DNA from 3 places in the Bradyrhizobium sp. LeoA1Lang genome. Region 3 is predicted to be linked to each of the others. Evidence: predicted binding sites of a transcription regulator. Region 3 holds the regulator's gene; each other region holds the start of a gene.

Region 1 (7,985 bases), on a different contig from region 3:
TGCGCTTGACGCGGGCACGGCCTTTCAGCGTCTCCAGCGCCTTCTTGACCAGCGCCGGGTCGGACAATTTGCGCATGCCGACATTGGCGACCTTCGCGGTGGGCACGCGAAGCGTCATCTTGTCCTTCATGAAGCTGATGACGAAAAGTTCCAGCTTGGCGCCCGCGATCTCCTGCTCCTCGATCGCGAGGATCTGGCCGACTCCATGGGCCGGATAGACCACGAATTCGTTGGCCTTGAAGCCCTGGCGCTGGGTGACAACCTTCTTCGGCTCCTCGACGCGCGGGGCCGCAACCGGCTTCGCGGCCGGCTTGACGGCGGCCTTTGGCGCAGGCGCTGCGGCCTTAGGGGCGGTCTTGGCGGCGACTTTCGAAGCAATGGTCTTGGGAGCTGTCGCTTTCGCGGCAGTTTTGGCAGTCTTTTCTGGCATCACGCTTCTTTTGTTCTTCGAGGACTTTGTAGCCGCAGCCTTACGGGCCTCCTTCACGGACGCCCTGGCACGACCTTTGACTGCGCTGCGGGCAACTGCAGCGGCTTTCTTTGACGATTTGGAAGCACTCTTTTTACGCGTTTTCTGTGACACAGCCTGCGCGCGGAAACTGCCACGCCCCTGTTCGATGTTTTTGCGGAAACGAACGGGGCCAAGGATCGGGGATGGCCGGGTTCGGCTCTGGCAATGTGCCTAATATAGCACATTTTCCGCAAAAATCAATGATTTAGGGCCGAATCCTGCCGCCTGCAGATGCTAACGGTCATAACCCTGTCATTAGGGTTAAACGATGGCGCGATTCCCCGCCTGAATACGGTATCGATCCGGCAGGGCAGCGCGCGAATCAGTCGCCACTTCCGGGGTTCGCAGAGAAATATTTCTCGAACTTGCCCTCCTGCCCGTCGAACTCCTTGGCGTCCGGGGGCGAGTCCTTCTTCTGGGTGATGTTGGGCCAGCTCTTGGCGTATTCGCTGTTGACCTCGAGCCACTTCTCCAGGCCCGGCTCGGTATCCGGCTTGATCGCATCCGCCGGGCATTCCGGTTCGCAGACGCCGCAATCGATGCATTCCTCGGGATGGATGACCAGCATGTTCTCACCCTCGTAGAAACAATCGACGGGGCAGACCTCGACGCAATCAGTATATTTGCACTTGATGCAGTTTTCAGTGACGACGTAGGTCATCCAGGACTCCGAACCAAAGACTCCGAAAGCGGATTCATTCTTTCAGGGTTGCGTTTCAAAAATTGCGTAGCGCAGGAGAACCGCTGCTGCAAGATAAGCAAGCCGGTTCGGCGCCGTGTTTTCAGGCAACTGATCGCCTCCCCGAGATAATCACTCGGCGCGGCTCTGCAAATCCTCATACAGCACCCGTGCGGCGGTGGCGTCGCCCCGCCGCTCGGAGAAGCCGATCACCTTCAGCACGCGCACGCTGCGATCGAGCGCGATGGTCAACACGTCGCCCGGTTTGACCGCGTGTCCGGGCGTGCTCTCGCGCACGCCGTTGATGCGGACATGGCCGGCCTCGACCAGCGCGGCGGCGCTGGTGCGCGCCTTCACCACCCGCGCATGCCACAGCCATTTATCGAGACGCTGACGCTCCAATCGGCCTCATGTTCTCTGTTTGGCGCGGCTCAATCCTTGCGGTTGCCGGCGAGCTGTTCCCTCAGCGCCGCGAGTTTTGCGAACGGCGAATTCGGATCGATCGCGCGCTCGCGTTCGCGCGGCGCCGAACTCGCATATTGGCGGAGCGCCGGGCCGCTCTCGCGCCCCTTGTCGCGGCCGCCTTTGTCGCGGAAATCACGGCCGCCGCGCTCGCGGTCGCCACGGTCGCGATCCTTGCGGTCGCCGGAGAATTTATCGCGGCGGCGATCATTGTCGCGGTCGCGGCCCTTGCCCTCGAAGCGCTCGCGGCGCCCGCCTTTGTCCTCGCGCGGGGCGCCATTGCTGGCGGCTGCAGCGGCTGCTTCCGCGGGGGGCGCGTCCTCACGGGGTTTGCGGAATTCGTGATGGCGGCGGCCACGGCGCTGCTGGTCGCGCTGCGCGCCATCGGCACCTTCGCCCGCTGCGGCCGCGCCCTGCGCGCCCTCGCGCGGCTGATGGCGGTGGCGGTTGCGGTCATGGCGCGGGCGACGCTCCTCGGAGCGGCCGCCGGGGCGCCAGACTTCGACCAGTTGCGGTTCGGCCGGGGTCTCGGCTGCGGCGGGCGCGGCGACTGCTTCGGCAGGTGCGGCTTCCTCGGCACCGGCTGCAGCCTCGGCTATAGCCTCCGTTGGCATCGGCTCTGCCGACGCGTCGGCAGGGACCTCTACGGGAATGGCTGACTCCGCCTGTACTTCGGCGACTGGATCTGCCTGCGGCTCGATCGCCTCAGGCTCCGGCTGCGCTTCAGCCACCGGCTCTGCCCGCGCCTCAGTCGCTTCCGGTTCCGGCTGCGCTTCAGCGATGGGCTCTGCGGCGGCAGCCGCTGGTTCCTCGCTCGGCGCGGGCGCCAGGGTAACTTCGGGCAAGAGCGCCGCTGACGGGCTAACCTCATCGGACGCGGGCAGCTCGGCGGCTACTTCTTCCACCGGTGCCTCCGCCGCAGCCTCGGCGGGCGCTTCCACCGGCGGGGTCTCGGCGGACACTGTCTCGACCACTTCCACCGGCTTCGGCGGCGGGGGCGGGCGGCGTTCCATGCGATAGCCGAGCGCGCGCAGGACCGAGGCGAAATCCTCGCCCGCCGAGCCGGTGAGCGAGGTCATCGCCTGCGTCACCACGAAGCCGCGGCCGTCGAACGCGCCCGCGGGCTTCTCGCCGGCCGAGCCCTCGCGCCAGGCCAGCGCGGGACGGATCAGGTCCGCCAGCCGCTCCAGGATGTCGACGCGCACCGCGCGCTCGCCGCACTGCTTGTAGCCGAGCACGCGATAGGCATCGCGCGGCAGTGCCTTGTCGATCGGGAACGAGGTGCGCCCGCTCGACGCCAGATGCTGCACATTGGAGAGCGCCGAGAGATCGACATTGTCCTGCTTCTCGGCCCAGAGCAGCGAGGCCAGCGCCCGCGCCGCCGGCTTCAGGAGCTGCGGGAAGTAGATGTGATAGGCGCCGAACCGCACGCCATACTTGCGCAGCGTCGCCCGCGAGGGCTGGTCGAGATCCTTCATCTCGGACGAGATCTTGGTCCGCTCCAGCACGCCGAGCGCTTCCACGAGCTGGAACGCGATGCCGCGTGCAATGCCTTGCAGATCCTCCGCCTTCGACAGGTCGAACAGCGGCCCGAGCAATTTCGTAATATGCGTCTTGAGCCAGAGATCGAGCCGGTTCTGCACGGCCTCGCGCGGCGCGCCGGTCAGCCGCTCGTCGGAGATGATGCGCAAGCGCGGATGCAGCGCGTCGTCGGCCGCGACGAGTTTGGCCACCGCATCGCCGGTCCAGCGGATGGTGCCGTCGGAGGTCAGCACGAAGGTTTCGTCCGGTGCGGCGCTCAGTTTCTCGGCCCGCGTGTCGATCTCGCGCGCCAGCACCTGCTGCGCTGCGGCCTGCAGCGCCTTGGCATCTGAGCCCGCTTCCGCCGCGTCAGGCGCAAAAGTGAATCCGTCGAGCCGGCCGATCACATGCCCCTCGACGATGACTTCGCCGGTCTTGCCGATTTCAGTATTCAAAACAGAGTTCTCCCGCAGGCGGCGCATCAATACACTGGTACGCCGATCAACGAAACGCTCCGTGAGCCGTTCATGCAGCGCATCGGATAATTTATTTTCGAGCTCGCGCGTGATCCCCTGCCAATGTTCGGGATCGGACAGCCAGTCCGGCCGGTTCGCCACGAAGGTCCAGGTGCGCACCTGAGCAATCCGGCCCGACAGCGTGTCGATGTCGCCGTCGACGCGGTCGGCCTGATCGACCTGGGCGGCAAACCATGCATCGGGAATACGCCCCTTTTGCATCAGGAAGCCGTAAACCGTGGTCACAAGCTCGGCATGGGCAGCCGGCGACAGCTTTCGGTAATCGGGTATCTGACAAGTCTCCCATAGCCGCTCGACGGCGGTAGCGCCATGCGCCATGTCGCGCACCTCGGCATCGCGCGCGGCATGGTCGAGCACGCGCATGTCTTCCGCGATCGGCGCCCTCGTCAGCACCTCATGCGAAGGCGGCAGCGACAGTGAGACCTGCAGGCTGCCGAGCGAGGAGAAATCCAGCTTCGAATTGCGCCATTGCAGCATTTTCACGCTGTCGAAGGTGTGGTTCTGCAGCGCGTTCACCAGTTCCGGCTCGAACGGCGCGCAGCGTCCCGTGGTGCCGAAGGTACCATTGCGCGTCGCGCGCCCCGCGCGTCCGGCGATCTGCGCGAACTCGGCCGGCGTCAGGCGGCGGAACTGATAGCCGTCGTATTTGCGGTCGGAGGCAAAGGCGACGTGATCGACGTCGAGATTCAGCCCCATGCCGACGGCGTCGGTGGCGACGAGGTAATCGACGTCGCCGTTCTGGAACATCGCGACCTGCGCATTGCGCGTGCGCGGCGAGAGCGAGCCGAGCACGACCGCCGCGCCGCCATGCTGGCGGCGGATCAATTCCGCGATCGCATAGACCTCGTCCGCCGAGAACGCGACGATCGCGGTGCGCCGCGGCTGCCGCGTGATCTTGCGGTCGCCGGCGAATTCGAGCGTCGAGAGCCTTGGCCTTGTGATGATGGAGGCGCCGGGCAGCAGCCGCTCGATGATGGGACGCATCGTCGCAGCCCCCAGCAGCAGCGTCTCATCGCGGCCGCGCCGATTGAGGATGCGGTCGGTGAAGACATGCCCGCGCTCGAGATCGGCCGCGATCTGGATCTCGTCGACCGCAAGGAACGAGACGTCGAGATCGCGCGGCATCGCCTCGACCGTCGAGACCCAGAAGCGCGGCGACTTCGGCTTGATCTTCTCCTCGCCGGTGATCAGCGCGACGCTCTCGGGCCCAGCGCGATCGGCGATCTTGTTGTAGACCTCGCGCGCCAAGAGCCGCAGCGGCAGCCCGATCAGCCCGGACGAATGCCCAAGCATGCGCTCGATGGCGAGATGCGTCTTGCCGGTATTGGTCGGCCCGAGCACGGCGGTGACGCCGGCGCCGGGCGCGCGCTCATGGGCGAAGGGAGGAGAGGAAAGAGCCATGATGTTCTTGGTACTTTTCTTGGTGCTTGTCGGCCGCGAACGCTATCTCAGTTCCTCATCCTGAGGAGCGCGGAACGCACGTCTCGAAGGATGAGGTCCGGATATATCCATGCATTCCCGCTTGCCATAGGCATCGGGGGCCCTCGCCCTTCGAGACAGTCGCTCGCGCGACCTCCTCAGGGTGAGGGGGATAAAGCTGTTCATGTGCCGGCACTTCCGCAAAAAATTGTCTCACAATGCGACGGCCCCTCCGCCGCGGCTTAAGCTTCGGAACGAGTCTAGAACGAATCGCGGCCGAATCGCTGACTCCACTGCTGTTCTCCTCCGTTCACCGCAACATGTCGCGGCGGCGCTTCAGTTCCAGCACTAGATGGGGTTTGAGGATGGTCACGGCCCGGGCAAATTCCTTAAAATCGTTAAGACGCGGAGTCGAATCAGAAGCGGCAAAGAGTCAACAGGATTCCTGTTTCTCCGTCATTCCGGGGCGTCCGCAGGACGAGCTATGATGTGCTCTTGCACATCAGAGAATCCATTGGGCCACATGCACCAGCGGAGAAATGGATTCCGGGCTCATCGCTTCGCGATGCCCCGGAATGACGGTGCGCAGCCTCACTGCGTCTTCGCCACCCGCGGCGGCGTGGCCGACGTCACGAACGACGTCGCCTCCAGCATGGCCAGCCCGAACGGCGTCGGGATCTTGACGCGGTACGGGATCAGGATGCGCGTGCCCGCGATCGGCACGAAGGCGATCTCCATGTTGCGCGCTTCGGCGAGATACTTGATCACGGGACGGTCGGGGATATAGCCCGCGATCGGCGTGAAATAGATCGCACAGACCAGCGCCGGGCCCTGATAGCCCTTCTCCGCCTTGACCATTTCCACGCGCTTGAAATCGAGCTTCAAATCGTAGCGCAGCCGGCCGTCGAAAATGCCCGCGCTGGTGCGGCAGCTATCCGGGCTCATCAGTTCGCCCGTGCCCGGCACTCGCAGCAGCGAGCCGGTCATCGGATCGAACACGTTCTTCTTGTGGGCCTCGGTGACCGGGATCCGGTTCGGATCGACCGGCGGTTCCGGCTCGATCACGGTTTCCCTGATGTTGCCGCCGCCGAGCGCCATCCGGATGACCTCGGATTTCTTGTAGCTGTTGTAGTTGACGGTATAGCCCGATGCCACCAGCGCGCCATTGACCACGCGCCCCTGGGACCCGCCCACCCCGCCGGCGCCGGCAAACGCCTTGAGCAGCCCGGCGGTACCGCCCTGCGCCATCGCGGAAAAGGTGTCGTCGCCGATCTCGATGGTCCAGCTTCCCTTGCCGACAGCGATACCGGCCAGCGAGGCCTCGTACTGCGCATCCAGCCGGCCCTGCGCGAGTGCGCCCTCCGGCAACAGCATGAACAGCGCGCCGGCGCACAACAGCCAGGATTCCCTCACGGAGGGCAGAAAACTGCTGAAAATGCTCACAAACTTAACGATCCTGTCGTCGGCGCCAGAGATCATTTGGGAAGAAATGACCGGCAAGCAACGCGGGCGAAAACGGAACCACCTTACGAGCCTGAATACGCCCTTTATATGGTAGGTTAAACCGCTGAACAGCCTTGTGAACGTGCAGGTTTTGGGCTCCATAGCGTTTTACCGGCTGGCGCAAAGAAAACGTGCCGAACTAAGGGTTTCGGAGCCAGGGAACGAGGCTCTGAAAGCTATAAAACCTTGACGCTTTGCGGCTCACCCCCTATACGTCCGCCGTTCCTGGAAAATGGACGTTGAATTGGACCCCCGCCGCGCGCGGCGCGCGCTGTTGGTTAAGCGGGGATGGAAGAGGATTTGAACAATGTCGCGGCGCTGTGAACTGACGGCCAAGGGCCCGCAAGTGGGCCACAAGGTGAGCCACTCGAACATCAAGACCAAGCGGCGTTTCCTGCCGAACCTCTGCAACATCACCTTCCAGTCGGAATCGCTCGGCCGCAACATCCGCCTGCGCGTCTCCTCGAATGCGATCAAGAGCGTCGACCACAACGGCGGCCTCGATGCGTTCCTTCGGAAGGCGAATGCGGCACATCTCTCGCCGCGCGCGCTTGAGCTGAAGCGGCAGATCGAGAAGAAGCAGGCAGCGGCTGCGGAGAAGAAGGCGAGCTGAGCGTAGACTCGGTTACGCCAGCTTAACGGCTCAGAGTTTCGAATGGCCGGCTCGAAGGAGCCGGCCATTTTGTTGTGAACGGCTGCACCCGGGACTACTCGGTATGCGCCCCGGTCTAAGCAGTCGAAACACTCCGCTTCGCTACTTCGCCGTGCCCTCGCCGGCCTTCATTCCGTCCGACGCGGCATCCGGCGTCAGCCGCTTCATCACGTCGGCCGGAATCTGCACGGCACCGGGCGGCGGAAACACCGATGGCGACGCGGGTGGTGCGGTCAGCGCCCAGGATGGGCTGCGCGTCGATGGCGGAGGCGATGCGAGCTCAGGCGGCGGCCCTATGATCAGGGTCACTACCTTCTCGCGCAGCAATTCGTCGGGTTCGGGATACCACATGCCGCTTGGCGGCATGACATTGGCGCGTTCGGCGAAATTGCGGCTCAGGCCGAGGCTCTGCAGGCGCGTCACCTCCTCGGCGATCGCGTCGCGGCGCTGGCGGGCGGTCATGCCGAGGAATGTCGGCTGGTGGAAACCGAGCAGTGCGTCGTCGTTCATCATGCGCTCCTTGCCGCCGAGAAACACGATGGTGCAGGCGGACAGGCATCTTTCCGCGACCGACGTCGACAGTCCGCGCGCCTTGATCATGTCAGACATCCTCTGCGCTTCGCGGATGCGGCCGCCGTTCGAATTGAGCACCACCCACTTCACCTTGCCCGCATCGAGCAGGTTTTGAAGCTCGTCTGCGAC
Region 2 (7,985 bases), on a different contig from region 3:
AGTTGAGGCCGACGTCGAGCAGGAAGGTCAACCGCTCGCGGATCTCCTTCAGGACGCGGGCGGCGATCTCGTTCTGCTGCGTGTTCAGTGCTTCCGGCACGCTCTCGAACCACTCGCCGGCGCGCTTCACCGAGAGCTCGGAGATCTCGCCGATATGCTTGCCCCCGATCTTGACGCACAGCGCTTCCGGCTTGAGGCGATGGCCGTTGCAGGCGGCGCAGGGGATATCGGTGAAGTACTTCGCCAGCTCTTCGCGCGCCCATTCGCTCTCGGTCTCGCGGTAGCGGCGGTTGATATTGGTGATCACGCCTTCGAACGGCTTCTTGGTGTCATAGGAGCGGACGCCGTCCTCATAGGAGAACTTGATCTCGTCGTCGCCGGAGCCGTGCAGGATCGCGTTTTGCGTCTTTTTCGCCAGGTCCTTCCACTTGGTGTCGAGCGTGAACTTGTAGTGCTTGCCGAGCGCGGTCAGCGTCTGCAGGTAATAGGGCGAGGAGGACTTGGCCCACGGTGCGATCGCGCCCTTGCGCAAGGACAGATCCTTGTCGGGAATGACGAGGTCCTCGTCGACATGCTGCTCGACGCCGAGGCCGCCGCAGGCGGGGCAGGCGCCATAAGGATTGTTGAACGAGAACAGCCGCGGCTCGATCTCGGGGATGGTGAAGCCGGAGACCGGGCAGGCGAACTTTTCCGAGAACAGGATGCGCTCGGGTCCGCTCTTGTCGTGGATCTTTGCGGTCTTCTTCTTTTCCTCCACCGGTGCCGCCGCCGGGGCATCGGCGAATTCGATCACGGCGAGGCCTTCGGCGAGCTTGAGCGCGGTCTCGAAACTCTCCGCGAGCCGCTGGCCGATGTCGGGGCGCACCACGATGCGGTCGACGACGACATCGATGTCGTGCGGAAACTTCTTGTCGAGGGTCGGCGCTTCGGCGAGCTCATGGAAGGTGCCGTCGATCTTGACGCGCTGGAAACCCTTCTTGAGATATTCGGCGAGCTCCTTCCTGTATTCGCCCTTGCGGCCGCGCACGACCGGCGCCAGCAGATAGAGGCGGGTGCCTTCGGGCAGCGCCAGCACGCGGTCGACCATCTGCGAGACGGTCTGGCTCTCGATCGGCAGCCCCGTGGCCGGCGAATAGGGCACGCCGACGCGGGCCCAGAGCAGGCGCATGTAGTCGTAGATCTCGGTGACAGTGCCGACGGTGGAGCGCGGATTCTTCGAGGTGGTCTTCTGCTCGATGGAGATGGCGGGCGAGAGGCCGTCGATCTGGTCGACGTCCGGCTTCTGCATCATCTCCAGGAACTGGCGGGCATAGGCCGAGAGCGATTCGACATAGCGGCGCTGGCCTTCGGCATAGATGGTGTCGAAGGCGAGCGAGGACTTGCCGGAGCCGGACAGGCCGGTGAACACGACCAGCCTGTCGCGCGGAATCTCGACGTCGATGTTCTTGAGGTTGTTCTCCCGCGCGCCGCGGATCGTGATGGCACGCGTTGAGGAGCCGGCGGTCGGTTGGCGCTTCGCCCTGAGCACTTCATCCATATCGGCATTTCCAGGCGCTTGTAAGCGCGCCACGTTATGGGCGCGCGTCGGCGGAAATCCGTACCACGGCGCCGATGGGGTGATGCCGGAACATAGGAAGAACGAGTGATGATTTCCAGTACTCAGGACGAATCATCAACGATTTGTTTTCAGGTCGCATTTCTTGCGTGCAGATTTGGCAGTAGCTGGCAGCAAGAGGATGCTCGCGCAAGCGGAGCTTCGCAGATGAGCGGCTCGGAACTAACGACACGCAAACAAAAAGGCCGGCGCAAGGCCGGCCTTTTCTTAAGATTGATATCCGATCGCGCGATCAGTACCGCCCGATGAGCGGAGCGCCGCCGAAGCCGAACTTGTAGTTCACGCGGACGGTGACGAGGTCGATGTCCTGCTTGATATTCTCGGTGGCGAAGAGGCTGCCGGCCGGGCCGGCGAAGCCATTGTTGATGAAATCGTAGGAGCGATTGCCCAGGAAGATGTGATTGTACTCGGCGCCGACCGACCAGTTCGGCGCGAAGCCGTATTCGATGCCAGCGCCAACCGAGGCTCCCCAGCGGGTGTCGTTGATGTCGTTGGTGATCGGGAAACCGGTGAAGGCGTCACGCACGCGGTAGCGATCGGCGACCACGGCCGCGCCGCCCTTGACATAGAACAGCACATTGTTGGCGGCATAGCCGATCTGGCCGGTGATCAGGCCGAAGGCGTCGACCCTCGTCTCGTTGGTGTCGATGCCCGTCAGCAGGCTGATGTTGCTGCCCTTGAAGTCGGCCCAGTTGCCCTGGCCTTCGACGCCGAACACCCAGGTGCCCATCTGCCAGCGATAGCCGATCTGACCACCAGCAGTGCCGCCGTCGGCGTTATGGGAGCCGTCACTGAAACCAAGGACGTCCCAGCGGTTGCGGCTCGTTCCCCAGCCGCCGTTGCCGCCGATATAGAACCCGGTCCAGTCGTAGACGACTGCGACCGGCGCCGGCGGGGCCTTCACATAGGGACGTGCGGCAAGATCGGCAGCCGAGGCCGGCGCAGCCAGCGCAACCAAGGCAACCGTTCCAAGCAAAAACTTCTTCATCGTAGCTCTCCAGCCTTTGTTCGCTTCAATTGGGTCCCGAAGCGTTACGGTATTAAAGACGCGAGCGCCGCGCCGTCGTTTTAAGCATACCCCGATTCAACCGGAAATACCGTCGCCCAAACGCAACAGTTAGGGGCGAAGTGCGGATAACATAAGTTAATGATTTGTTTGATGTTTTCTGGAACCCGAGGGTCGGTCTCGGGTTCCATTCCCGCCGCACCAAAATTGGGCCACAATGTCACCATGTTTACGGCAAGTTGTAAGGAACAAAACTGGAACAGTGGCGCGGCTGGTGCTATATGTGGATAAATGCGGGATGGATGGGGAATGGCTGCGCCCGACGGTGTCGGCGAGCGTATAGGGTCCGTCAGCAATGTAAGATGTGGTTAGCGAAGACTGAATGTGGCCGCCGTGCAACCGGCCGGCCCAGTGATCGAGTGGAGAGCGGCGATGGCGGGAAGCGTAAATAAGGTCATTCTGGTGGGCAATCTCGGCAAGGACCCGGAAATCCGGCGGACCCAGGACGGTCGTCCGATCGCCAATCTGAGCGTCGCGACCTCCGAGGCCTGGCGCGACCGGGCCACCGGCGAGCGCAAGGAAAAGACCGAGTGGCACCGTGTCGTCATCTTCAATGAAGGCCTCGCCAAGGTCGCCGAGCAATATCTGAAGAAGGGCGCCAAGGTGTATGTCGAGGGCCAGCTCCAGACCCGGAAATGGACCGATCAGAGCGGGGTCGAGAAATATTCGACCGAAGTGGTGCTGCAGGGCTTCAACTCCAACCTCACGATGCTGGACGGCAAGGGCGGTGGCGGCAGCTTCTCCGACGACATGGGCGGCGGTGGCGGCGATTTCGGCGTCAGCGGCCCCTCGAGTTCCGCGCCACGCCGCGCCGTGCCGGCCGGCGCCCGCAACAACGACATGGACGACGATATCCCGTTCTGATCGCGTGGTACGTTGCCGGAAAGATCGCGTGAGGATGAAAAATCTCCCTCGCGCGATACGGCTTGCGTCGAACTTATCCTCTTCAATGATTGCAGGATATAAGCCTCAAGCAATTGATGTTGCTCGATGTGTCGTGGCCGGGTTCCTCGTGGTTCCGGTTGATGTGAACTGTGAGGAAATCGATCTAACCGACAGGGCGGAGTGATGCAGGCGCCGCCGACGGCCCGCCGGCAGTCTCCTTACCTGGGACGGCGCCCTTGCCGCACCCCGCCAGGGCGTTCCCGCGGCGCGCCCGTCAAGCCCGTAAGTCTATGAAAAAACGAAGGGAAAAACCGGTCGCCTAGACCGTTCCGGGGTGGTGATCGAGCCCCTGATACGCTATATGATTCTACAGTAGAACCGACCCGGATTCCCCCTTTGTCAGAACCTGAAGACGACAAGCCCGGCGAGCCGTCGGGGCCCTCCGACATTCGTCCCGTTTCCATCCTCGACGAGATGAAGAAGTCCTACCTCGACTACGCCATGAGCGTGATCGTGGCGCGGGCGCTCCCCGATGCGCGCGACGGGCTGAAGCCGGTCCACCGCCGCATCCTGTATTCGATGTACGACCAGGGGCACACGCCGGACAAGAAGTACGTCAAGTCCGCGCGCGTGGTCGGCGACGTCATCGGTAAGTATCACCCGCACGGGGACCAGTCGATTTACGACGCCATGGTGCGCATGGCGCAGGATTTTTCGATGCGCGTGCCGCTGATCGACGGCCAGGGCAATTTCGGCTCGGTCGACGGTGATCCGCCGGCAGCCTACCGATACACCGAAGCGCGCCTGACGCGGGCGGCAGAGGCTGTGCTGGCGGACATCGAGAAGGACACGGTCGACTTCCAGGCCAACTACGACAACTCTGAGCAAGAGCCGTCGGTCTTGCCGACGCGGTTTCCGAACCTGCTGGTCAATGGCGCGGGCGGCATCGCCGTCGGCATGGCCACCAACATCCCGCCGCACAATCTCGGCGAGGTCGTCGACGCCTGTGTGGCGCTGATCGACAATCCGGCGCTCACCATCGACGAACTCATCAACATCATTCCGGGGCCGGATTTCCCCACCGGCGGCATCATCCTCGGTCGAGCGGGTATCCGAGCATCCTATCATCTCGGCCGCGGTTCGATCGTGATGCGCGGCAAGGTCGCGATCGATACCCTGCGAAAGGATCGCGAGGCGATCATCATCACGGAGATCCCGTACCAGGTTAACAAGGCGAACATGGTCGAGCGGATCGGCGAGCTGATCCGCGAGAAGAAGATCGAGGGGATTTCCGACCTGCGCGACGAATCCGATCGCGAAGGTTTCCGCGTCGTGATCGAACTGAAGCGCGAGGCGATGCCGGATGTGGTGCTGAATCAGCTCTACCGCTTCACGCCGCTGCAGACCAACTTCCCGGCCAACATCCTGGCACTCGATTCCGGCCGTCCGCAGCAGATGAACCTGAAGGATCTGCTCACGATCTTTGTCGCCTTCCGCGAACAGGTGGTGACCCGGCGCACCAAATACCTGCTCGGCAAGGCACGCGACCGCGCCCACCTCCAGGTGGGCCTGGCCATCGCGGTTGCCAATATCGACGAGGTCATCCGCGTCATTCGCTCTTCGCCGAATCCGGCGGCCGCGCGCGAAACCCTGATGTCGCGCGATTGGCCGGCGCGGGACGTCGAAGACATGATCACGCTGATCGACGATCCGCGCCACCGCATCAATCCGGATGGCACCATCCGCCTTTCGCTGGAGCAGGCGAGGGAAATCCTCGACCTCCGGCTGCAGCGCCTGACCGCGCTCGGCCGCGACGAGATCGGCGAGGAGCTCACCAAGCTTGCGGCCGAGATATCCGACTATCTCGACATCCTGCGCTCGCGCGCCCGGGTGCAGGCGATCGTCAAGACCGAGCTTGCGGAGGTGAAGGCCCAGTTCGCCACGCCGCGCAGGACTGTTATCGCCGAGCAGGAAGGCGAGGTCGAGGACGAGGATCTGATCCAGCGCGAAGACATGGTGGTGACGGTGTCGCACGCCGGCTATGTCAAGCGCGTGCCGCTGTCGACCTATCGCTCCCAGCGCCGCGGCGGCAAGGGCCGCGCCGGCATGCAGACCCGCGACGAGGATTTCGTCAGCCGCGTGTTCGTGGCCTCCACCCACACGCCGGTCCTGTTCTTCTCCTCACGTGGCCAGGTCTACAAGGAGAAGGTCTGGCGATTGCCGATGGCCGCGCCGAATGCGCGCGGCAAGGCGCTGATCAACATCCTGCCGTTGGAGCAGGGCGAGCGCATCACCACCATCATGCCGCTGCCGGAGGACGAATCCTCCTGGAGCAATCTCGACGTGATGTTCGCCACCACCGGCGGCAATGTCCGTCGCAACAAGCTGTCCGACTTCGTCGACGTCCGCCGTTCCGGCATCATCGCCATGAAGCTGGAGGAGGGCGAGGCGATCGTCGACGTGCAGATCTGCACCGAGCGTGACGACGTGTTGCTGACCGCCGCCGGCGGCCAGTGCATCCGTTTCGCCGTCACCGACGTGCGCGTCTTCACCGGCCGCACCTCGATGGGCGTGCGCGGCATTTCGCTCGCCGAAGGCGACAAGCTGATCTCGCTCGCGATCCTGCGCCATGTCGAGACGACCTCGGACGAGCGCTCGGCTTACTTGAAGATGCGCCGCGCGGTCGCGGGCGAAGCTGTCGCCGAGGAGCCGTCGGAGACCGAGGCCGAGGAGGCCACGGGCGCGATCCAGCTCTCACAGGAGCGCTATGTCGACATGTCGGCGCAGGAGCAGGTGGTGCTGACGGTGTCCGAGAATGGCTACGGCAAGCGGACCTCGTCCTACGAGTACCGCACCACTGGCCGCGGCGGCAAAGGCATCGTCGCCATGAGCGTCAACAGCCGCAACGGCAAGCTGATAGCCTCGTTCCCGGTCGAGGAGGCCGACCAGATCATGCTGGTCACCGACAAGGGCCAGCTCATCCGCTGCCCCGTCGGCGACATCCGCATCGCCGGCCGCTCGACTCAGGGCGTCATCGTGTTCGACACCGCCGACGACGAGCATGTCGTCTCGGTCGAGCATATCGGCGACGACAGCGAGAATGGCGAGAACGGCAACGGCGGCTAGAGCATGATCCGGAAAAGTGGATACCGGTTTTCCGAAAAAGATCATGCTCAAACAAAGAGCTAAAGCGGGATGACGATTCGAAGATAAGTCATCGCGCTTTAGTGCCGCCGACTGCCCCCGATCATCGAGATCACCGGCCGGTCAGATCTCGATTTCTGTCCCGAATTCCACCACCTGTCCGGTCGGCACGCCGAAGAACGCCGCAGTGCGTTCGGCGTTGCGTTGCAGGAATGCGAAGATTGATTCCCGCCAGACCCACATGCCCGGAACGTCCTCGCGCGGGATGATGGTCTCGCGGCCGATATAGTAGGTGACGTCGGAGAGATCGATACCGGGCAGCTTGCCCTGCCGGCAGGCGAGTTGCAGGCCCTCATAGATGGTCGGGTATTGCATGAAGCCGTAGTGCAGGATGACGCGCGTGATGCCCGGGATGATGTCGATGATCTCGGCGCGGTCGCCCTCGGAAATGCGCGGGGATTCCTCGATCTGCACGGTGACCAAAAGCACGCGTTCGTGCAGGACGTGGTTGTGCTTGACGAATTGCGTCAGCGCGAGCGGCACGCCGGTCGGCGCGGCGGCGAGGAACACGGCAGTGCCCGGAAGGCGGGCACGGCACTTATTGATGGCGGTCTCGATCAAATCTTCCTCTGGTTGCCGCAGTTTTGCGCGGGCACGCTCGACCAGCTTCACGCCAGCGCGCCAGGTGAGCATCAGGAACGCGATCGAGCCTGCCAGCAGCAGCGGAAACCAGCCGCCTTCGTGCAGCTTGGTCGAGTTGGCCGCGAAGAAGATGAGGTCGATAACAAGGAAGAAACCGTTGACGGCGAGCACGATCAGCGGCGAGTAGCCCCACTGGATCGCAACCAGCGCCGCCAGCAGCGTGGTGATCGCCATCAATAAGGACACCGCGATGCCATAGGCGCCGGCGAGGGCATCCGAAGTGCCAAAGCCCAGTACCGCGCCAAGCGTCGCGGCGGCGAGCAGCCAGTTCACCAGCGGCACATAGATCTGGCCGATCGCGTCGCTGGTGGTGTGGAGGATGTGCATCCGCGGCAGAAAGCCGAGCTGGATCGATTGCTGGGTCAGCGAGAACACGCCCGAGATGATCGCCTGGGAGGCGATCACGGTGGCGATCGTGGAGAAAGCGACCAGCGGGTAGTGCAGCCAGTCTGGCGAGAGCTGGAAGAATGGATGGTCCAGCGCGCTCGGATCGGTGATCAACAGCGCGGCCTGCCCGAAATAGTTGAGCACCAGCGCGGGCAGACAGACGGCGAACCAGGCGAGCCGGATCGG
Region 3 (7,985 bases):
GGCAGCCTCCCCAATGGCCTTGGCGCCATGTGCTTCCAAGAGCTGCCGCGCATAATCGTGGATTTCGATTTCTCGCATGGCGTCATGCTCCTCTCCTTCCGGGGCGCAACCGTGAAATTCCAGTCGGGCCGAGAGCCGTAGACGTTGACACCTGGTTAAGCGCAGCAGTGTGCATCCTGCTGCGGCGCACTTGCAAGAGTGCTTTCCGCGTGATGGGCGGCCGGGAAGCGGCTCCGGAACACGGGCAGCGGCAACACAACGCAGGTCGGGCGGATGTCTTTCCAGTGCCGCTTCACCATATCCATGGGAGAGGGGAGGTAAGCGTCATGCGCATTCAACACTGGCAGGACGTTGCCAGCTTGTTGGTGGGTGTATGGCTGGTCGTGTCGCCCTTTGCCCTGGGCTTCGGCGGGGCGGCCGTCTGGATAACCATCGCGCTTGGGTTGGCTGTCATCCTGTTTGCCATCGAGGCATTTGTCATTCCATCCTATCTGGAGGAATGGGGCGAGATGCTCCTCGGACTGGCTCTGTTGCTGGCACCTTGGACGGTCGGCTACGAGCACGTCTCGGCGACGGTAAGCAGCATGCTATCGGGCATATTGGTGATCTTGTTCGCTGGCTGGGAGCTGGTGACCGATCGTGATTTCACCACCTGGTGGCACGATCGCTGGCATCACCGCGCCGGCTGAGAACGGAGTCGAACGGGCCTTGCACCGACCGCCGTCTGGTGGCGGCCGGGGGGCGGGAATTGTGCGGAGCGCAGGGCTTCACGGCCCCGCACCAAGGCTATTCGATCACGACGCTGTCTTAGGCTCTATCGGTTGCCAGATGCTGATCTTGCGTGTCTCGGGCATCAGGAAAACGGCGAGCACGAAGCAGACCGCGGGAACTACGATCGGATAGATCAGCGCGTAGCCGACGCTGCCGGTGGCGGCGAAAGCCGCCGAGGTAATGAACGGCACCAGGCCGCCGCCCCAGCCGTTGCCGATGTGATACGGCACCGATACCGATGTGTAGCGGATCCTGCTGGGGAAGAATTCGGCCAGGAACGCGCCGACCGGCCCGTACACCATCCCGACGTAACAGACGAGGATGAAGATGATGAAGACTGCGATCGGATAGTTGATGTTTCCGGGCTGCGTGACCGTTCCGAGCCACAGATACAGCGGATAGTAGGTGATCGCGGCAAGCAGCATGCCTCCCAGGATCACCGGCTTGCGGCCGATCAGGTCCGACAGCCAGCCAAAGAAGATCAGGCTCGGCGTCGCAAGTAGCAGCGCGGCCCCGACGATGTAGGCCGAGGTCAGAGCGTCCACCTTGGAGACCTGCTGCAGGAAGTACAGCGCCCAGAACTGTCCGCTGTACCAGACTACGCCCTGTCCGATCAGGACGATGATGGCGATTCCGATGTATTTGATGTTCGAGCTAAGGAACGCTTCCTTCCAGGGGTTCCTGGTCATCTGCCCACGGGCCTTGATCTCCTGGAAGATCGGCGTCTCCTGGAGCTGGAGGCGGATGTAGATGGCGATGGCCACCAGCAGGAATGAGAGCAGGAACGGAACGCGCCATCCCCATTCGTTGAAGGCCTGATCGCCGAAATAGATCCGGGTCAGAATGATCACGGCCAGCGACACCACGATCCCGAGCGTCGGCGAGGTCTGGAGCCAGCCGGTGTAGTAGCCGCGTCTATCGTCGGGCACATGCTCGGCAACATAGGTGATGGCGCCGCCATATTCGCCACCCAGGCACAGGCCCTGGATCATGCGTAGCCCGAACAGCACGAACGCGGCGGTGAGACCGATCGACTGATAGGTCGGGATCAGGCCGATCGCGCCCGTTCCCAGTCCCATTCCGGTGAGCGTGATGAGAAACGTATATTTGCGGCCGACCCGGTCGCCCATCCATCCAAAGAGGAATGCTCCGAGCGGACGGATCAGGAACCCTGCAGTGAACAGGGCGATCGTGCTCAGCAGGGCTGCGACGGGGTGGGATTGTTCGAAGAACTTGACCGACAGAACGGCGGCCAGGCTGCCAAAGATATAGAAGTCATACCATTCGATGATGTTTCCGACCGACGCGGCAACAATCACGCGGCGAAAATCGCTCGGTACCTGAATTGCCATGTGCTGCTCCCATTAGTTCAATGACTTCTCCTCGCGTTTTTCAGCGCTCTATTCGCTCGCGGAGTACGCGTGATGCGCGACGCTACAAGCTTGATTTGCAAGTTGCGTCCGCAACGCCGGTCTCAGGGAAGCCTTGAACCACCTGAGAAGGGCTCCAGCGGTCTTCGAACCGCGAGCCACCACTGCCTCATCCCGTCTGTCCGGGCGGAGGCGCAGCCACAGTCTAATCCTCAATGGGACTGCGGCCTTATGAGACTTTCGGCGCAGTCGGGGTTGAAGCCGGCTGAAGACACCAGCGCCGGGATCGGAAGCGTACCGGCACGACGTTCGCATCTGTTCCGCTATCCCGTGGATACCCGCTTCCGGTAGCTTTGCGGAAACAGGGGTAGTCCAGGGCGCAGGATGTCGGACGAGGGCAGGACGCCGGGCGGCAGGCGCGGCTATGCCGGCACCTGGCCGCCGCGCGAGGCGGTGGCGCCGGCGGGTGGGTATGCCCCGATCGGCGTCGGCGCCTGGCCGCCAATCGTCGAGACGTTGCGCCAGTGGGCCCGCGCCGAAGCGGGCGCCGGACGGCTTCTGCCCTGGGTGCCGGTCGCGTTCGGCAGCGGCATCGCGCTCTACTTCGCCGCCGACCATGAGCCGGTGCTGTCGGTCGCGGTCATCGTCGCGATCGCGCTGTGCGCTGTCGCGTTCCTGCTCAGGCGACGGCAGGCGTTCGCTGTCGCCGTCATGATTGCCGCCGTTGCGGCGGGTTTTGCCGTTGCCACCTGGCGAACCGCGCGGGTCGCGCATGGCGTGCTGGCGCGGCCGATGTTCTCGGTGTCACTCACCGGATTTGTCGAGACGCGTGACATCCGCGAGCGCACCGACCGTTTCGTGCTGCGCGTCGCAAGCATCGAAAGCCAGCGCGGCACGCCGAAACTTGAGCGCGTTCGGCTGTCGGTGAAGAAGGGCACTGCCCCCGAAGTCGGCAGCTTCGTCGAATTGAAGGCGCGGCTGCAGCCGCCGCTCGCTCCTCTGCGGCCCGGGAGCTACGATTTTGGCCGCGATCTCTATTTCCAGGGCATCGGCGCGTCCGGTTTCGTACTCGGCGCCATCAAGACGACCGCGCCGCCGGAAGGCCGCGGATTTACGCTGCGCTATGCGGCCTTCATGCAGGGCATGCGCGATGCGATCGATGCGCGGATCCGCAACGTGCTCGAAGGCGACAATCGCGCGATCGCGACCGCACTCCTGACCGGCCGGCGCGATGCGATCTCCGAGCCGGTGAATGATGCGATGTTCATCTCGGGGCTCGGGCACGTGCTGTCGATCTCGGGCTACCACATGGCCGTGGTCGCGGGCGTGGTCTTCTTCGCGGTTCGCGCGCTGCTTGCGCTGTTTCCGGTGCTCACCGTGGGCTTTCCGATCAAGAAATGGTCTGCCGCGGCGGCGCTCGTGGCGGCCGCCTTCTATCTTCTGCTGTCGGGTGCGGAGGTCGCGACGCAGCGCTCGTTCCTCATGACCGCAGTGGTGCTGATCGCCGTCATGGTCGACCGCCGCGCGGTGACGTTCCGGACGCTCGCGGTCGCGGCCATGATCGTGCTCGCGATCGCGCCGGAGGCGCTGGTGCATCCAAGCTTCCAGATGTCGTTTGCGGCGACGCTCGGGTTGGTGGCGCTGGTGCAGATCGGCATGCCGCATCTGTTTGCCGCGCCAGACCATTCCACGACCGCGCGGATCGCGCTGTGGGGCGGGCGTGAGGTCGCGATGCTGCTGCTGGCGTCGTTGGTGGCGGGGCTGGCGACCACGCCCTATGCCGCTTTTCATTTCCACCGGGTGGCGCCCTTTGGCGTGCTCGCCAACCTCGCGGCGATGCCGGTGGTGTCGGCGTTGGTGATGCCGGCCGGCCTGCTTGGCCTGCTGGCGATGCCGTTCGGTTTCGACGGTGTGTTCTGGGCGATCATGGGCACTGGAATCGATTGGATGATCGTGGTCGCGCAGGGAGTCGCCGCGCTGCCGGGCGCGGTCGGCCACGTCAGTGCGTTCGGGATCGGCCCGCTGATCGCCGCGAGCCTGGGCGTCATCCTGCTCGGGCTGTTGCGCACGCCGCTGCGCTTCGTCGGCGCGGCCGTGCTTCTCATTGCGGTGGTCTGGGCGGTGGGGGCGCCGCAACCGGACATCCTGATTTCCGGCGACGGCCGCAATGTCGCCGTCCGCGGCGGTGACGGGCGGCTGCACCTGATGCGGACTGCGAAGGATGCGTTTCTCGCCAAGGAGTGGCTGGCCGCGGATGCCGATGCCCGCACCGCGGGCGATTCGTCGCTGACCGAGGGCGTGTCCTGCGATGAGAGCGGCTGCGTGACCTCTGCGGCCGGTGGCGCGTTCATCGCGCTCACCCAGCGATCCGAGGCGCTCGCGGACGATTGCGAGCGGGCGGTGCTGATCGTGACCGCACGGCCGGTGCCGCCAGGCTGCGCGGCGGCGGTCATCGATGCCGAGCGGCTGCGGCGGCAGGGCGGGCTGGCGCTAAGGCGGAACCGGAACGGCTTCGTCATCGACGCGGTCAGGCCCGCCGGCCTCGACCGGCCGTGGTCGCCTGCGATGTCAGGCGAAGGCGAGGTCGAGACCACGATCCGGATCCAGGGGGCACCCGTGCCGCGCGCCATCGATGCGACCCCGTCCGAATCCGACCTGCAGTCGGAAGACTGAGCGCCCCGTTCAATCTCCGCCGGCGTTGGCCGCTAGCTCGAAGGCGCCGAGCCGAAACTCATCCGGGCCGCCCGAATGCGACGGCATTTGCACAAGCGTGAAGGTCGCATCCGGAAATCGCTCCCAGATCGCGAGATCTTCCGCTGCGACGGTGAGCCAGCCGAACCTGAACATGTATCGGCCGGGCTCAGCCACTCGTCCGGCTCTTTGCCACGTGATCTTGGTGACCACCGATCACGCCCCCTTGGCGAATAAAGCGTCCGTTCAACACAAAATCACATGCGCCCCCGGATGACCTCCGGGGCCGCTCAAAACACTTTGCTTTTCACTCGCGGCAACGCTCCGCCGGCCGAGACCGGCGGCGCACGCTGCCGGAAGCTGTCAGCCGATGAACAGCGGGTTCGGCGCGGGGCGCTGCTCGACCGCCTTCGGTGCCGGCTCTGCAACATGATGCGTCACTGGCAATTGCAGCACGGTCGCCCGCTGCCCTTCGCAGAGCTGGGTCACCAGCACATGGCTGCCATCGGGGAATTCGATCGCGTCGTGATGACGATCCCGAATATGCGGATCGATCTGGTTGAACTTGCCGACACGGAAGCCGGTCGTCTTGGTCCAGATCCAGCGATTGTCGTAACGGACGTTATCGGCGAACGCGAGTTCGGTCCCGGGAAGCATGCAGACTGCGACCGTCGGATCGCTTTCCGAAGCGAAGCCGCGGGTCGAGGTGCCGCGGAAGGTGGTGGTGATAAGCGTCTCTCCAACCTGGGCGGGACGCGTCGCCACGGCGTGCAGGCTATAGTCACACATCGGATTGCTCCTCATTCGAGATAGCCGACCCGGGCCTGGGAGAGGCGCAGGCCTCTATCAGAGTGGACGATAACTAATAAGCCTCTGCTCCGTTCTTGGCATTTGTACGGCCCGCGCCCTCTCACCGTTCACAAACACGATAGCGAGGCGCCGCCGCACATCTCCTTGCACCGAGAGTGCCCCGGCGAACTTACCGGGGGCCTTATTCTAATCATTCTAAGCAGCTCTTGTCAGTGTCCTTGAGGGCAGAGCACCCACCAAAGTACCGGACGAGCTGCTGCGTCGCCGGCCGCTCAGTACTTGCGATAAAGCCCGATCAGCTTGCCCTGGATCCGCACCCGGTTCGGCGGCAGGATGCGGACTTCGTAAGCCGCATTGGCAGGCTCAAGCGCGATTGACGCGCCGCGGCGACGGAAGCGCTTCAGCGTCGCTTCCTCCTCATCGATCAGCGCCACCACTATGTCGCCGGTGTTGGCGGTGTCGTTGCGCTGGATCAGCGCCATGTCGCCGTCGAGGATGCCGGCCTCCACCATGGAATCGCCGCGCACCTCGAGCGCATAATGCTCGCCGGAGCCGAGCATGTCGGGCGGCACGCTGATGGTGTGGCTGCGGGTCTGCAGCGCCTCGATCGGCGTACCCGCCGCGATCCGGCCCATCACGGGAACAGCAACGGGACGGTTGCCATCGTCCTCGGCCACGGCCGCGCTGGTCGTGCGCTTGCCGAGCGTGCCCTCAATGACGCTCGGCGTGAAGCCGCGGCGGCCGTTGCCGGCGGCCGAGAGCTCAGGCAGTTTGATCACCTCGATCGCGCGGGCGCGGTTCGGCAGGCGGCGGATGAAGCCCCGTTCCTCTAGCGCCGTGATCAGGCGGTGGATGCCGGACTTCGAGCGCAGGTCGAGTGCGTCCTTCATCTCGTCGAAGGAAGGAGGCACGCCGGCCTCTTTCAGCCGTTCGTTGATGAAACGCAGAAGTTCATACTGTTTGCGCGTAAGCATCGCGAGCATTCCCCCGGTTGGTAGCGTCGTTCGATCCGAGACTTGTGAAGAGCTGATCTCGGGAGTCACGCACTCCCATTCGTAGACAGCGAGTTTCGAAACAAATCATGAACGGACACTATATGTTCGATATGTGTTCCGCAACCACTTAATTTCTGGTGAACGCGATCAGAGATGCTGCTCCAGTAGGTGCTGGTCGCGGCGTCATTCAGGCAATCGGAGAATGTCGCAAGACGCGCCTTTTGCGGCAGCCGGCGCGAATGGCGGACGGATCACAAGTGCCTGCGCCGCAGTGAGATTCCCAAGCAGCGAACTGTCCTGCTTGGTGACTGGCGTTGCGATCAGCGTGCCGTCGTCGCGCTCTTCGAGAAGCGCGCGGAGATAATCTTCGCGCTGATCATTGGGAGCGAGATCGCGGCCGAGCAGGGCGCTTTCCATGACGTGATGAATCGCCGAGCGGCCGAGGAGGGCACGAATCAACGGCACCAGGAACAGGTAGGCGCAGACATAGGACGACACCGGATTGCCGGGCAGGCCGATCACCCGCATCGCACCGAGTCGGCCATGCATCATCGGCTTGCCGGGCCGCATCGCTATCTTCCAGAACGCCATGGTGACGCCCTCGGCCTCGAGCGACGGCTTTACGAGGTCGTGGTCGCCGACCGAGGCGCCGCCGGTGGTGATGAGGATGTCGGCGCCCGCGGCATGCGCGCGGCGGATGCCCTCGGTGGTGGCGGCAACCGTGTCGGCGGCGACCCCCAGATCGATCGCTTCAGCGCCTTCCGCGCGCGCCAGCGCCCGCAGCGCATAGCCGTTGGAATAGACGATCTGGCCCGGGCCCGGAGAGGTGCCCGGCATCACCAGTTCGTCGCCGGTCGCGAGCACGGCCACCTTCGGCCGGCGCCGCACGGGAAGTTCCGGATAGTTCATCGACGCCGCCGCCAGCGACAGCGCGCGGTCGGTCAGCCGGCTTCCGCGCCTGAGCAGCACGTCGCCTTCACGGAAATCGACGCCGGCGGGACGGATATGCCGCCCGGCGATGGCAGCTTCGGTGATGGTGATGTGATCGCCATCGACCCGGGTGTCTTCCTGGATCACGACGGCATCGGCGCCGGCGGGAATGACGCCGCCGGTGAAGATCCGTGCCGCTTCCCGCGGACCAAGTTCCCGATCGAACGGCCGGCCCGCGGCGACTTCGCCGATCACCTTCAGCCGCGCGCTGAGATCGGCGGCATCGGCGGATCGCACCGCATAGCCATCCATCGCCGACATCGCCAGTGGCGGCTGAGTACGCTTTGCTGCGACGTCACGGGCGAGCGTGCGGTGATAGGCGGCATCGAGCGCGACCATCTCTTCCGGCAATGGTTCC

The links. Region 3 encodes LexA, which represses DNA repair genes until DNA is damaged. Its sites were predicted from a motif close to TGTTCNNNNTGTGTTCNG; they were not measured.
Region 1: ACZYOF_RS04190 (helicase-related protein) is a predicted target of LexA. The motif match lies at 5,379-5,396, and genes of this name have one in related genera.
Region 2: ACZYOF_RS35850 (single-stranded DNA-binding protein) is a predicted target of LexA. The motif match lies at 2,866-2,883, and genes of this name have one in related genera.

Annotation. Positions count from the first base shown of each region.
Region 1 covers NZ_JBVAPG010000007.1:25,658-33,642, reverse strand. The annotation lists gene ACZYOF_RS04205 (CarD family transcriptional regulator) at 1-430, opposite strand, end outside; gene fdxA (ferredoxin FdxA) at 834-1,172, opposite strand; gene ACZYOF_RS04195 (RNA-binding S4 domain-containing protein) at 1,323-1,592, opposite strand; gene ACZYOF_RS04190 (helicase-related protein) at 1,622-5,110, opposite strand; gene ACZYOF_RS04185 (DUF3108 domain-containing protein) at 5,720-6,571, opposite strand; gene rpmB (50S ribosomal protein L28) at 6,939-7,244, shown strand; gene ACZYOF_RS04175 (COG3904 family protein) at 7,386-7,985, opposite strand, start outside.
Region 2 covers NZ_JBVAPG010000169.1:5,055-13,039, reverse strand. The annotation lists gene uvrA (excinuclease ABC subunit UvrA) at 1-1,537, opposite strand, end outside; gene ACZYOF_RS35855 (outer membrane protein) at 1,848-2,603, opposite strand; gene ACZYOF_RS35850 (single-stranded DNA-binding protein) at 3,054-3,545, shown strand; gene gyrA (DNA gyrase subunit A) at 3,963-6,692, shown strand; gene ACZYOF_RS35840 (potassium transporter Kup) at 6,834-7,985, opposite strand, start outside.
Region 3 covers NZ_JBVAPG010000033.1:978-8,962, reverse strand. The annotation lists gene ACZYOF_RS13980 (hypothetical protein) at 1-78, opposite strand, end outside; gene ACZYOF_RS13975 (SPW repeat domain-containing protein) at 327-689, shown strand; gene ACZYOF_RS13970 (MFS transporter) at 795-2,123, opposite strand; gene ACZYOF_RS13965 (ComEC/Rec2 family competence protein) at 2,526-4,814, shown strand; gene ACZYOF_RS13960 (hypothetical protein) at 4,824-5,009, opposite strand; gene ACZYOF_RS13955 (hypothetical protein) at 5,196-5,621, opposite strand; gene lexA (transcriptional repressor LexA) at 5,915-6,616, opposite strand; gene ACZYOF_RS13945 (molybdopterin molybdotransferase MoeA) at 6,821-7,985, opposite strand, start outside.